DNA from 2 places in the Pseudoduganella sp. RAF53_2 genome. Region 1 is predicted to be linked to the other one. Evidence: predicted binding sites of a transcription regulator. Region 1 holds the regulator's gene; the other holds the start of a gene.

Region 1 (10,481 bases):
CGGTATCGAGCCTTTCGAAGAAGACTACACCGACACCTTCACCATCGGCGATGCCGTTCTGAAGCCGGTGAAACCTTGCCCGCGCTGCCCCATGCCCTCGATCGATCAGTGCACCGGCGAATTCGGCCCGGACCCAATGGATATTCTGCAAGGCTACCGCGCCAAGCCGGAAGTGGACGGCGGCATCTGCTTCGGCATGAATGTGGTAGTTCTGCAAGGCGAGGGCCAGCGTTTAAGGGTAGGTGAGGAAATCGGAGTTACACTGGCATTTTGATAGTTGCATCGAATCGGCGGGGCTGATGGACATGACGCAAAAAATCCCGGGCAAGGGGCCCAAGCAAACGGACCTGGCGGCAGAAAACCAGGCGCTGCGGGCGCGCATGGCTTACCTGATCGAACAGGCCGAACGCAATCACGCCATCATGATGCGCCACCAGGCTTTCGACCTGGAGATCGTCGGCGCCGCCAGCTTCCCTGAACTGATTGGCACTATTTTCCGCACGCTGCCCGTCATCTCGGACCTGAGTGCCGTTACCCTGAGCCTGATCGACGAGGATTCGGACATCCGCACCGTGATGGAAAAGCTGGGTGTGAACTTTGCAGATTTCCCGCAGCTGATTTTCGTGCCGGATGTCGATGCCCTGGGCTTCGAGCTGACGCCGCGCATGCCGCCCAAGCCGGAACTGGGCATGTTCGATCCTGAGCGCCACGGTGCGCAGTTCCCGGATAGCTCGCAGCGCCTGCAAAGCGTGGCCATCGTGCCACTGCTGCGTAACAAGCGCATCATCGGCAGCCTGAATCTGGGCAGCGTGGACCCGGCGCGCTTCTCGCCATCGCTGGGCACGGACTTCGTGGAGCATATGGCGTCCATCATCGCCATCTGCCTGGAGAACGTGATCTCCAATGAAATGTTGAAGTACATCGGCCTGACCGATTCGCTCACCGGCGTGTACAACCGCCGCTATGTGGACCGCCGCCTGCTGGAAGAGATCTCGCGCGCACGCCGCCAGGATTATCCGATCTCCTTCATGTACATCGACATCGACCACTTCAAGCGCGTCAACGACACCGTCGGCCACCAGGGCGGCGACGATGTACTGCGCGAGGTGGCCAACCGCATCAAGAACGAACTGCGCCTGTCGGACGCGCTGGCGCGTTTCGGCGGCGAGGAGTTTGTTGTCCTGCTGATCAATGCGGACCTGGAAAGCGCGGCCTTCGTGGCGGAACGCATCCGCGCCGGCATTGCTGCCAGCATGATCGATTTGTCGGGCGGCGTGAAGGTATCGATTACCGCTTCGGTGGGTGTGGCCAGTCTGGCGCAGACGCCGGCCGATGCCGATGTTGATGCCCAGGCGCAGGCGCTGATTGCCCACGCGGACGAAGCCTTGTACCAGGCCAAAGAAGGCGGCCGTAACCGCGTGATTCGCTACGGCTGATCACGCATGGCGGGTCAATGACCCGCCCTACGCAGTGGCGTATTGTAGGGCGGATCATCGATCCGCCGTTCAGGCCAAAAGATTATTCTCGGCGCGCGCTACGGCTTCGGCGGCGCCGCGCAGCACGATGACGTCGCCCGCCTCCAGCACCGTTTCTTCCGATACTTCCAGCCTTGCCTTGCCGCGCCGGATGGCCGTCACCTCGGCGCCGGTGTCGCCGAGATCGACCTCGCGTAGCGGCTTGCCGACGCAGGAAGCGCCATCGCCCAGCGCCACCGTATGCAGGCGCACCAGCTCCGACTCGTCGCCCGTATCGCTGGCGCCGTGGAAGTAGCCGCGCAGCGAGGCATAGCGTTCTTCGCGCGCGCGCTGCACGCGGTGCACCACGCGTCGTAGCGGCACGCCCAGCATCACCAAGGCGTGGGAGGCCAGCATCAGCGAGCCTTCCATCAGTTCCGGCACTACTTCAGCAGCGCCGGCGGCTTTCAGGCGGTCCAGGTCCGAATCGTCATGCGAGCGCACGATGACCGGCAGGGTAGGGGCCAGCTCATGCACCAGATACAGCACCTTCAGCGCCGAGGGCGTGCTGGCGTAGGTAATCACGATCGCTGAAGCGCGATAGATACCGGCTGCAATCAGCGATTCGCGCCGCGCCGCATCGCCGTAAGACACGTTGGCGCCGGCGCTCTGCGCTTCCTGCACGCGGGTCGGGTCCAGGTCCAGCGCGTGGTAATCGATATTCTCTTCGGCCAGCAGGCGCGCCAGGTTCTGGCCCGAACGGCCGAAACCCGCCACGATCACGTGCTTGTTGGTGGACATGGTGCGTGCCGCGATCTTGGTCAGGGTCAGCGACTGCATCATCCATTCGTTGGCGGAGAACTTCAGCACAATCTTGTCCGACTGCTCGATCAGGAAGGGCGCCAGCAGCATGGACAACACCATCGACGCCAGCACCACCTGCACCACAAAGGGATCGACCAGGCGCATGCCGCCCACCACGTTCAGCAGCACGAAGCCGAATTCGCCCGCCTGTGCCAGCGCCAGGCCGGTACGCATCGCCGTGCCGGTATTTGCACCGAACAGGCGCGCCAGGCCGGCGATCAGGCCGAACTTCAGCAGCACCGGACCGGCCAGCAGAAGCAGCACCAGCCACCAGTTTTCCAGCACGATGCGCACATTCAGCAGCATGCCGATGGTGATGAAGAAAAGCCCCAGCAGCACGTCGCGGAACGGTTTGATGTCCTCTTCCACCTGGTGCTTGTATTCGGTTTCGGAAATCAGCATGCCCGCCACGAAAGCGCCCAGCGCCAGGGACAAGCCGGCCTGCTCGGTGATCCAGGCCGCGCCCAGCGTGATCAGCAGGAGGTTCAACATGAACAGTTCCTGCGAGCGGCGTTTGACCACCACCGTGAACCACTTGCGCATCACGCGCTGGCCGATAAACAGCAGCAGCACCAGCACCACCGTGGCCTTGAAGCTCGCGAAGGCCAGCGTCGGCGCCAGGTTCTCGGGATTCTGCGCCAGCGCCGGGATCAGAATCAGCAGTGGCACCACGGCCAGATCCTGGAACAGCAGGATGCCCACGATATTGCGGCCGTGTTCGCGCTCCAGTTCCAGCCGTTCCGTGAGCATTTTGACCACGATCGCGGTGGACGACATGGCCAGCGCGCCGCCCAGGGCGAAGGAAGCCTGCCAGGTCAGGTGAATTGCCGGCGGCAGCACGAAATGCACCGCCCAGCCAAACAGCATGGTGACGGCAATGGTCAGCGCCACCTGCGCCATGCCCAGTCCGAACACGATGCGCCGCATCGACATCAGCTTGGGAAGCGAGAATTCCAGTCCGATGGAGAACATCAGGAACACCACCCCGAATTCGCCCAGCGAGTGGGTGGCTTCGCTCTCGGCGGCCAGGTTCAGGGCATTGGGACCGATCAGAATGCCGACTGCCAGATAGCCGAGCATCGGTGGCAGGTGCAGCATGCGGAAAGCGACCACGCCCAGCACGGCGCTGGCGAGCAGCAGGAGAGTCAGTTCGAGGGGCGAGAACATTTTGATCCTAGTCGACTTGGCACCGTTGTTTGTTGCGTCTGGCAAGTTTTTTGCTTTACCAATTCGGCTATACTTCCGGCATGAGTGTAACCGATGAAAAAACAATGCTGAAAGCTTTTGATGCCAAGACCGCAACCCGCGCACTGGAACTGGCGCGCGAGGCCCTGCAAATCGAGACGGACGCGCTGCGCGCCCTGCATGAACGCCTGGCGACCGACGAGTCCGTGGGCAAGGCCGTGTCGCTGTTGCTGAATTGCAAAGGTCGCGTCGTGGTGTCCGGCATTGGCAAGTCCGGCCATATCGGTCGCAAGATTGCTGCCACCCTGGCGTCCACCGGTACGCCGGCCCTGTTCGTGCACCCGGCCGAAGCGGCGCATGGCGACCTGGGCATGATCACGCCGGAAGATGCGGTGATCGCCATTTCCTATTCCGGCGAAGCGGCCGAACTGATGGCCATTCTGCCGGTCGTGAAGCGCATGGGCGGCGTGGTGATTTCGATGACCGGCAAGCCGGAATCGAGCCTGGCCAAGCTGTCGGACGTGCACCTGGACGTGTCGGTCGCCAAGGAAGCCTGCCCGATGAATCTGGCGCCGACCGCCTCCACCACCGTCACGCTGGCGCTGGGCGACGCGATCGCCGTGGCGCTGCTGGACCTGCGCGGCTTCAAGGAAGAAGACTTCGCCCGTTCGCATCCGGGCGGCGCCCTGGGCCGCCGCCTGCTGACCCATGTGCGCGACATCATGCGCACCGGCGACGCCATTCCGGCCGTGGGCCTGGATACCCGTCTGCCGGACGCGCTGCTGGAAATCACCCAGAAGGGCATGGGCATGACCGCCATCGTCGACGCGGACAACAAGCCGGTCGGCGTGTTCACCGACGGCGACCTGCGCCGCATGATCGAGAAGGTGCAGGATTTCGGCAAGGTGATCATCAAGGATGTCATGCATCTGAACCCGCGCAGCATCAACGCGGACAAGCTGGCCGTGGATGCCGTGGCCATCATGGAAGAATTCCGCATCAACCAGATGCTGGTCACCGACGAAGCGGGCAAACTGGTAGGCGCCCTGCACATCCACGACCTTACGCGCGCCAAGGTGATCTGATGAGCCGCCCCTACAATATGGACATCGTCAAGCGCGCCGCCAAGGTGCGCCTGATGATCTTTGACGTCGATGGCGTACTGACCGACGGCAGCCTGCATTACGGTGCCGACGGCGAGATGATGAAGACCTTCAATGTGCACGATGGCCTGGGCATCAAGCTGCTGCAGGAATCGGGTGTGCAGACCGCCATCATCAGCGCGCGCCGTTCGCCGCAGGTGACCGCGCGTGCCAAGGACCTCGGCATCGAATTCGTCCACCAGGGCGGCCACGACAAGCTGACGCCGTTCAAGGCCCTGCTGCAGCAACTGGGCCTGACCGAAGAGCAGGTCGGCTTCATCGGCGACGATGTGGTGGACCTGCCTATCCTGAGCCGCGTCGGTTTCGCCGTGAGTGTGCCGAACGGCCGCCCGGAAGTGCACAGCCGCGTGCATCACGTGACCCAGGCCAGCGGTGGCCGCGGTGCAGTGCGCGAGGTGTGCGAATTCGTGCTGCGCGCTCAGGGCAATTTTGAGCGCATCATGGCGCAATTCATGGTGTAAGGAAGCAGTATGCGCAACCAGAGGACCTCTCACCGTGTCAGGCTTTCGATCGGCATGATGCTGGCGCTGTTCGCAGCCGTCGGCACCTTCTGGCTGCTCGAACTGCTGAACCGCGAAGGCGAGGAAATGCAGGCGGCCGCCAAGCTCACGGAGCCTGACTACATCGTCGAGCGCTTCAGCTTTGTGCGTCTGAGCAAAGAGGGCAAGCCGGCGTATATCGTTTCCGGCGACAAGCTGACCCACCGCCCGATTGACGATTCGTCCGAGATCGACAAGCCCGTCGTGCGCAAGATCACGCCGGACCTGCCGCCAATGGACATTCACGCCAAAACGGCGCGCGTGGACGACAGCAATAGCCGCGTCAAGCTGGCCGGCAATGTGACCGCCGACCGCGCCGGCACCGAGACCGTAAAGAGCTTCAGCATGAAGACTGAAGCGATGACGATTTATCCGGACGAAGACCGGATGGAAACGGACCAGGCGTTCACCGCCACGTCCGGCAACGCCAAGCTGACAGGCACTGGCCTGAAGGTGAATAACGCCACCAGCCAGGCGGAAGTGAACCAGCGCATGCGCCTGGTGTATCCGCCTGCCCCTCAGCGTTGAGCAAGAATTTTCGGAGCATACATGAAAAAGAAACTGAGCAAGTTATTGCTGCTGTCCCTGCTGCCGCTGATGGGCCTGAACCTGGCCCGCGCGGAAAAGGCGGACTCCCTCAAGCCAACGGTGATCGAAGCCAATCAGGGCACCACGGATGAAGTGAAGCAGACCCGCACGCTGATCGGCGACGTGGTGCTGACCCGCGGCACGCTGCTGATGAAGGCAGGCCGCGCGCTGGTGACGGAAGATCCGCAGGGCTATCAGTACGTGACCTTCTGGGCGGCGCCGAACGCGCTGGCCACTTTCCGCCAGAAGCGCGATGGCGCCGGCGACCAGTGGGTCGAAGGCCAGGCCGAGCGCATCGAATACGACCAGAAGTCCGAACTGGTGCGCCTGATTTCCAAGGCCAAGGTCACGCGCCTGGAAGGCGCCAAGACCACCGATGAAGTTGAAGGTCCTTTCATTTCCTACGACAGCCGCAAGGAATTCTTCTCCGTGCAGAACTCCACCACGGGCGAGAGCAAGCAGGGCGGCGGCCGCGTGAAGATGGTGATCCAGCCTTCGCAAGCCAACGCACCAGCGCCTGCAACGCCGGTAACTCCAGCTACCACTCCGGCGGTCAAATGAATATGGCGGAGAACAATTGCAGCAGCACCCTGGTTGTCAAAGGTCTGCAAAAGACCTATGGCAAACGCCAGGTGGTGCATGACGTTTCGCTGCAGGTCGATTGCGGTGAAGTGGTAGGGCTGCTGGGACCAAACGGTGCCGGCAAGACGACGTCGTTCTATATGATCGTGGGACTGGTGGCATCCGACGCTGGCACCATCGATATCGGTGGCATCGATGTATCGAGCCTGCCGATTCACAAGCGCGCCACGCTGGGCCTGTCCTACCTGCCGCAGGAAGCTTCGGTGTTCCGTAAGCTGACCGTGGAAGAGAATATCCGTGCCGTGCTGGAGATCCAGTGTTGAGATTGCACGGGCTCTTGCCACTAACCCACGCTTCGTTCTTCTGGACGAACCTTTTGCCGGCGTGGACCCGATTGCCGTGATCGAAATCCAACGGATTGTGCGTTTTCTGAAGGAGCGCAACATCGGCGTCTTAATTACCGACCACAATGTGCGTGAGACGCTCGGCATTTGCGACCGCGCCTACATCATCAACCAGGGTTCGGTACTGGCTTCCGGCCGCCCTGACGACATTATTGCTGACGAATCCGTGCGCCGCGTCTACCTCGGCGAACACTTCCGGATGTAAGAAAGGCCCATGAAACAATCACTGCAACTGCGAACTTCGCAACACCTGGCGCTTACGCCGCAACTGCAACAGTCGATCCGCCTGTTGCAGCTGTCGACGCTTGAGCTGCACCAGGAGTTGGAGCAGCTGCTCAGTGATAACCCATTACTGGAGCGGCTGGACGATCCACTGGACAATTCCGTGCGCCTGCTGGCGGACGGCGCCATCAGCCAGGGCAGCGGCAATGGCGAAGCGCCGCCGCAAGAAAACGGCCAGGCTGCCAGCGAAGGCGGCGAGGGCGCGGAAGCACCTGCGGCCGACGGCGAGAGCTATGAAGGCAACGGCGAGGGCGATGCTGTTGACGACTGGAGCAATTCCTCCAGCAGCAAGTCGCCCGATGATGAAGACGGCCGTCCGCAACTGGAAGCCAGCGGCTGCACGCTGCGCGAGCATTTGCTGGAGCAGATGCGCGTGACCGTGCAGGAACCGCGCGACCGCGCGCTGATGGAAATCATCATCGATGCGCTGGACGAAAACGGCTACCTGGAAGAGCCGTTGGAAGAAATCCATGCGCGTCTGCCGGAAGAGCTGGAAATCGAACTGGAAGAATTGCGTACGTCGCTGGCGCTGCTGCAGACTTTCGATCCCATTGGCGTGGGCGCGCGCAATGCGTCCGAGTGCCTGGCGCTGCAAATCAAGCGCTTGCCGAACATCCCGCTGGTAACGCGCCGCATGGCGCTATGCATCGTCGAGAAGCACCTGGCCTGGTTCGCCCAGCGTGAATTCAACAAGCTGAAAAAAGCCCTCGACTGCGACGACGAAGACCTGCGTGAAGCGCAGGCCGTGATCCGCCAGTGCAATCCGCATCCGGGCGCTGAATTTGCGTCAGACGTGTCAGACTACGTGGTGCCTGACGTGATCGTGAAGAAGGGGCGCAACGGCTGGATCGTCATGCTGAACAATGATGTGATGCCGCGCCTGCGTGTGAATGCGCTGTACGCCAGCCTGCTCAAGCAGGGCAAAGGCGAGAGCCAGATGAGCGCACAGCTGCAGGAAGCCAAGTGGCTGATCAAGAATATGCGCCAGCGTTTCGATACGATTTTGCGCGTTGCACAAGCGATCGTTGAAAGGCAGAAGAACTTTTTCAGTCATGGTGCAGTTGCCATGAGACCCCTTGTGTTGCGTGAAATAGCTGATACACTGGGACTACACGAGAGCACTATTTCTCGGGTAACAACTCAAAAATATATGCTCACCCCGCATGGAATGTTTGAGTTGAAGTACTTTTTTGGCAGCCACGTCGCAACCGAAGCCGGGGGTGAAGCTTCCTCTACTGCGATCCGTGCGCTGATCGTGCAATTGACAGGAGCTGAAGACCCTAAAAATCCTTTATCCGACAGTAAGATTGCGGACATGCTGGGAGAACAGGGCATGGTGATTGCGCGACGTACTGTTGCCAAGTATCGCGAAGCTCTGAAAATTCCTCCCGTTAGCCTCCGCAAGTCTTTGTAGTGCACGGTTCCGCTGCACGCCACCAGCGTGTACGAACTAGTAAGCGACATCATCTTTAGGAGTGTGTATGAATCTCACCATCAGTGGACATCATGTCGAAGTGACCCCAGCGATTCGCGAGTACGTGCAGAACAAGCTGGAGCGGGTTAAGCGCCATTTCGATCAAGTGATTGATATTGCTGTCATCCTGACTGTAGATAACCTCACCGAGAAAGAAAAACGTCAAAAAGCGGAGATCAATCTGCGTATGTCGGGTAAGACTGTGTATGTGGAGAGCCTGTCGCAAGACCTGTATGCCGCCATCGATACGCTGATCGACAAACTGGACCGCCAGGTCATGAAGTACAAGGCCCGCGTCCAGAATCACAACCACGAAGCGATCAAGCATATCCCGGACACTTACGAAGCACCTGTCACCGTCATGTAAAGGAGTGGCGGGACAATCAAACTAAGGGCGCATCTGGCGCCCTTTTTTGCGCCCCGCGCCGCTGGCTGTGGCGCGATAAAATAAACAATATTAATTATTTAGTATCTTGTTCATGAGCGAATACGTCCACACCCAAGTCAGCAACGGCACCGGCTTCATCACCCTCGACCGCCCCAAGGCTCTGAACTCCCTTTCCCTCGACATGGTGCGCGCCATTACTCAGGCGCTGCTGGCCTGGCGCGAGGACGCAGACGTGGCTGCGGTGGTGATCCGCAGCAGCAGCGAGAAAGCGCTGTGCGCGGGTGGCGATATCCGCTTCTTCCACGATGTCGGCCAGAAAACGCCGCAGGGCGACAGCGCGCTGCTGGAAGATTTCTTCACCGAGGAATATGCACTAAATCATTTAATCCATTTCTACCCCAAGCCATACATTTCGCTGATGGACGGCGTGGTGATGGGCGGCGGCATGGGCATCGCGCAGGGCGGGCCGGATTGCGGCGTGCGCATCGTGACCAGCCGCACCAGGATGGCCATGCCGGAAGTGAACATCGGGCTGTTCCCGGACGTGGGCGGCAGCCATTTCCTGTCCCACGCGCCGGGCGCACTGGGCATGTGGCTGGGCCTGACCGGCCTGACCGTCGGCGCCGCCGATGCGCTCTACCTGGGGCTGGCCGATCATTTCGTGCCGGAAGCCGAATGGCGCACCCTGGGCGCGCTGATCGATGCTTCCCACGGTTCGGCTCAGCAGGAGGCCATCGCGGCCTTTGCAGCCCCGTTAAAGACCTTGGCGGGGCAAAGCGAACTGGAAGCTCAGCGTTCGCTCATCGATCGCCATTTCTCGGCCGGCAGCGTGACCGCCATCATGGATTCTCTGCGTGGCGACGCCGATCCGTTCGCACAAAAATCATTGAGCGCGATGGCCCAGCGCTCGCCGATCATGATGTGCGTCACCCACGAATTGCTGCGCCGCGGCACGACCCTTGGCGTGGCCGATTGCCTGCGCATGGAACGCAATCTGGTACGACGTAATTTCGAGCATGGCGAAATCCTGGAAGGCGTACGCGCCCTGGTGATCGACAAGGACAATGCCCCGCGCTGGAATCCGCCAACGCTGGCCGAGGTCACGCCGGAAATGGTGGCGCGCTTCTTCGAGCCGTGCTGGCCCGATTACGCTCACCCGCTGCGTCACCTCGCATGAGGGAGCTGGACCGGATCGACCGCGCGATCCTCAACATCCTGCAGGAAGACGCTGCCACGCCGCTGCGCGAGATTGCAGAGCGCGTGCATTCCTCGGTGGCGACCTGCCAGCGCCGTGTTGCCCAGTTGCGAGAATCCGGCGTGCTGCTGAAAGATGTGGCGCTGGTGGACCGCGTGCAGGTGGGACTTCCGTTGACGGTGTTTGTTTCGGTGGAGCTGAGCCACCAGAACAGCGCCATCCTGCAGCAGTTCGAAGCGCAAATGCGGCAGGAGCCGGATGTGATGTCCTGTTATGAGGTGGCCGGCGAATTCGACTTCATGCTGATCGTCACTTCGGCGTCGATGGATGCCTATCACGAGTTCACGCGCCGCGTGTTCACTT
Region 2 (4,243 bases), on a different contig from region 1:
GGAAAGGCGCGCAGTCGAGCGAGGGTGACTTCCAGCGCCGCTGGATCGGCCAGTACGTGGCCTTCGCCACCACGCCGGAAGCGCAGAAGCGTCTGGCGGGCCTGCTGGATGGCTCGGTCAAAGTGAATGGCCTGAACGTGAGCCAGGATCTGCGCTGGACCATCATCGAGCACCTGAATGCCGTGGGCTACAAGGGCGGCGATGCGCTGCTGGCGGCGGAACAGGCGAAGGACAAGTCCGATACCGGTGAAGCTGCAGCACTGGCGGCGACCGTGGCGCGTCCTGATGCGAAGGTGAAGGAAGAGTGGATCGCCAAGATCGGCGACACGCAAAGCAAGCTGCCGTTCTCGCGCCTCCGCACGGCGATGGAATCCATGTACCCGGCTTCGCAGACCAGGCTCGCCGAGCAGACCGCGGCGGAACGCCTGGCCCAGCTGCCCGTGCTGGACAAGGCTGCCGGTCCGGTCTTCATGCGCACTTACGCTACGCGCATGATCCCGGCCAGCTGCACGGCCGACAGCGTGGCACGCCTGGCGGCGGCAGCCGAGCAGGATAAGGAGCTGTCCGCCGGTACGCGCCGCGCACTGCTTGTGACGCATCAGGAAGACGCCCGCTGCGTGACCATCCGCAAGGCGCTCACCGTTCCGCTGAGCTGATCGGTGAAGGCGCTGCCCGCCGGCGGCGCCATTGCATTTTGCTATCGATACGCCGGTGCTCAGGCGCCGGCGTATAGTGGTTTTGCTCCTCCATCACTGGGAGAAGACCATGAAAGCGACCCTCCTCACTGCGTTACTGTGCGTGCTGCCGCTCGCGGCCGGCGCCCAGTCAACGGAATCCCGGGACAGCACCGTCCGCGTGCCGGCACCGTGGAGCATCGACCTGCCAGATCATGCACTCGGCATGGTCCTCACCAATTTCGACAGCTACCAGGGCGCGTACGACCTGTCCGATGGGCGTGTCCTGTACCTCACCTCGCGCGGGCATGCCATGTACGCCCAGATCGGTGACCAGGACAAAGTCCGGGTGGTGGGCGCCACTGCCGACAGTTTTGTGGCCGTGGACCGCAGCCTCAAGCTCAGCCTGAACCAGCGGATGGACGGTGAAGTGCGCGGCGATGTGCTCTACATACCGCAAGCCAGCGCCCTTGCCGGCTTGCCGGTGAAGCCTGTTTTACTCACTTTTGGCGGTAATTAGCGCCTTTCCGACCCAGCCGGGCCCCGTCGTGGTGGCCCGGCCTTCCATTTAATTGCTGACTTGCAACAATTCGAGAGAATTGAAGGGCATTCTATTGCTTACAATGCGCCCGTTTGATCCCAATCCAAGATACCGCTCCTCCCAGCGGTTTTCCCCACCCTCCGGTGCCGCAAGGCCCGGAGGCTTTTTTTTGTCGAAAATTTTGACAGTTGAGGGCAGGTACTTATTTAAAAGTAAACGATAAGCTTTTGATAATTAAAGAAATGATGTAAAAATTTTAACGTTGGCATTGAATTTGCTCTTTGGGGCCGGTGTCCTGATCAAAACCAAACCAAGGAAGAAATTCAACAATGAAAAATTTGTCCAAGCTGCTGGGAATTTTGCTGCTGAGCCTGACGGCTTCGGCCGCCACCGCAGGCCCTGTGATCATTGCCGGTACCGATGCTGATGACCACGGTTTCGCCACCGGCACGACCAATATGACCGGCTGGCTGTTCATGCAAAAGGCATTCGAGAACATCGCAGGCCAGGTCAGCAACGGCAGGAACTCCATCGTCTGCCTGGGCTGCAACGGCTCGCAGGCCGGCGCTGCCTTTGATTCGTCCACCCAGAACTCCGCGCTGACCGGCTCCTGGACGTTTGCCAACCTGACTTCGCTGAGCGATATCAGCGGCTTCTTCGATGGCACGGGCGCGGTCAACATCGGCAATGCCGGCATCATCTACATGCCGACCGTGGAAAGCAATATCATTGGCGGCATCAGCGACGCCCAGCTGGCGCTGGTCAATGCCCAGGGTGCTGCGCTGAACAGCTATCTGGCGGCAGGCGGTGGCCTGTTCACGCAGGAGCAGGCCAACTCTGCCATCGGCTACGGCTGGCTGACTTCCCTGCTGCCCGGTCTGATTGTGCAGGGCGATAACGGTGGTCCGTCAACCGACACCAGCCAGCTGACGCTGACCGCAGCCGGTAACGCTYCCTTCCCGGGCCTGACCAATGCCGACGCCAGCAATGCTACGCCCTGGCACGCCTGGTTCTCCGGCAACTTCGGTGGTTTGCAAACCCTGATCACCGGCCCGATCTTCAATGATGCGGGCGGCACTTTCCCCGGCGCTGTGGTGCTGGGTGGCGGGGCCGGTACGGTGATCAGCTGCGGCTCGCCGGGCCAGCCGGCTTGCGACGTGCCCGAGCCGGATAGCCTGCCGCTGATGGGCTTCGGCCTGCTGGGCATGGTGTACACCATGCGCCGCCGCTTCGGCAAATAAGCCCTATAACCTGGCCAGGTCGGGCCCGTCCTTGCGGCCTAGCCAGGTGGTTTCGAAACGCTTACGGGCAGCGGCCAGCGCGGCAGTGTCGCCGCGCTGACGATAGACCTCGATCAGGCCACGCAACGCCCAGCCATTGCTGGGCGTTTTTGCAAATGAGGCACGGAAGGCCTGCTCCGCAGCATCCAGCCTGCCGGCACGCAGCAGGGCCGCCCCCAGCGATTGACGCACCGGGTAATACCAGTAGGGCGGCTCAGTGTAGGGCAGAGAATCCTGCGCGGCGACGGCTTCCTCATAGGCTTTGATGGCGCCGTCCATATCGCCCCTGGCTTCGGCGACGCGGCCCATCGCAATGGCGCGCGCGGTGTGCACGATGTCCGGCGCCGGCACGCCCCAATCCAGGATGGGTTTGAAGTCGGCGTTCTTTTCCAGTGCGGCCAAGGCATCCGCCTCTTTCTGCGCATCGGCTACGGCGCCCTTGCGCGCGTAGGCGGTGGCGCGGGCATAGTGCCACATGGCTTTCACCAGCACGAAGTCAGGACCCGGATCGGGCAGGGCCAGCAGCGTGTCGGGACTGCTGAACTGCACGTGCGAGAAGTAAGGCGCCGCTTTCACCGGCTGCATCACGGCGAAGGCTTTGACCAGGTCCGCAGGCAGCGCCTTGTCGAGTTTATCGGCGGCTTCCAGCGCCGCCTTGCCGTCCCCGCCCATCAGGGCCGACACCATGGCGAAGTGGATGTTGTGCGGGTAGTAGGCGCCTTTGTAGACGGGGTCGCTGTCCGCCTTGCTGAAGTATTTTTCGTCGATGGCGATCGCATCCAGATTCGATTGCAGCGCCTCGCGGTACAGGCCCACGCGGTAGTAAATGTGCGAAGGCATGTGCACGATATGGCCGGCGCCGGGAATCTGCTTGGCCAGCATGCGGGCGTAGGGCAGCGCCTTGTCCGGATGGGTGGACGCTTCCATTGCGTGGATGTAGTAGTGGATGGCTCCGGGGTGGTTGGGATTACGCTCAAGCACGCGCTCCAGGGCGTCCACCATTTCCGGCGTGCGGCCTTTGGGCTGGGCGCCTGCGGCCTGCCAGTAATCCCATGGCGCCAGATCCATCAGGCTTTCGGCAAACAGCACCTGGATATTGTCGTCATTGGGGAAGGCGCGCGCCGCGTCCGCCATCGCGGCAGCGTACGCCTGGTCCAGCGGACTGCGGTCGGCGGGCGGTTCGGCCTGATAGCGTTTGGCGACAGCGTGAATCAGCGCCTGCTCGGACGCACTGGTTTTGGCAGCCAGCGATTCGGCTTTGGCGGCGGCAGCGGCGGCGGGTGCGACGGCGTCCGGGAACATGGGCGCGTTAATGTTCGGTCCCAGCACCAGCGCCTCGCCCCAGTAGCACATGGCGCATTGCGGATCGAGCTGCTGGGCAGTGCGGAAAGCGCGCGCCGCTTCGGCATGGTTGAAGGCGAAGGTCAGGCGCATGCCCTGATCGAAATAGGCTTGCGCGGCCGCGTTGGCGGTCGTGATCTTCATGTGCAGATTGCCGAGGCTGGGATACAGCGGCGGCTTGGCGGGCGCCGCCGCCGCGCGTGGCTGCTGGGTGGGCTTGAACGGCGCCGTTTCAGCCTGGGCCAGCAGCAGCTTGTCCAGCAAGAGCGGCCGCCCCGCCTGGGTTGGCGCGCACAGGCCTGGGGAGGAGAACAGAGGATCGAAAGGCGCGCGTTCCGCGTCGGCCGCGCCAAGCGCCATCAGGGCCGCGGCCAGCAAGGTTTTCCGGTACATGATGCCTCCTTGCG

The links. The regulator sigma-54, encoded in region 1, starts transcription at its own class of promoters, with help from an activator protein. The targets are predictions, from matches to a motif close to TGGCANGNAANCTGCTTT.
Region 2: AB4Z11_RS18255 (PEP-CTERM sorting domain-containing protein) is a predicted target of sigma-54. The motif match lies at 1,479-1,496, and genes of this name have one in related genera.

The regions. Positions count from the first base shown of each region.
Region 1 covers NZ_JBFRDW010000050.1:6,450-16,930, reverse strand. The annotation lists gene AB4Z11_RS05180 (MOSC domain-containing protein) at 1-274, shown strand, start outside; gene AB4Z11_RS05175 (DUF484 family protein) at 306-1,436, shown strand; gene AB4Z11_RS05170 (cation:proton antiporter domain-containing protein) at 1,506-3,485, opposite strand; gene AB4Z11_RS05165 (KpsF/GutQ family sugar-phosphate isomerase) at 3,566-4,588, shown strand; gene AB4Z11_RS05160 (KdsC family phosphatase) at 4,588-5,127, shown strand; gene lptC (LPS export ABC transporter periplasmic protein LptC) at 5,137-5,733, shown strand; gene lptA (lipopolysaccharide transport periplasmic protein LptA) at 5,755-6,354, shown strand; partial or broken gene AB4Z11_RS05145 (LPS export ABC transporter ATP-binding protein) at 6,357-6,984, shown strand; gene AB4Z11_RS05140 (RNA polymerase factor sigma-54) at 6,994-8,475, shown strand; gene hpf (ribosome hibernation-promoting factor, HPF/YfiA family) at 8,543-8,902, shown strand; gene AB4Z11_RS05130 (enoyl-CoA hydratase/isomerase family protein) at 9,015-10,100, shown strand; gene AB4Z11_RS05125 (Lrp/AsnC family transcriptional regulator) at 10,097-10,481, shown strand, end outside.
Region 2 covers NZ_JBFRDW010000305.1:38-4,280, forward strand. The annotation lists partial or broken gene AB4Z11_RS18245 (ERAP1-like C-terminal domain-containing protein) at 1-656, shown strand, start outside; gene AB4Z11_RS18250 (hypothetical protein) at 766-1,194, shown strand; gene AB4Z11_RS18255 (PEP-CTERM sorting domain-containing protein) at 1,545-2,456, shown strand; gene AB4Z11_RS18260 (hypothetical protein) at 2,460-4,229, opposite strand.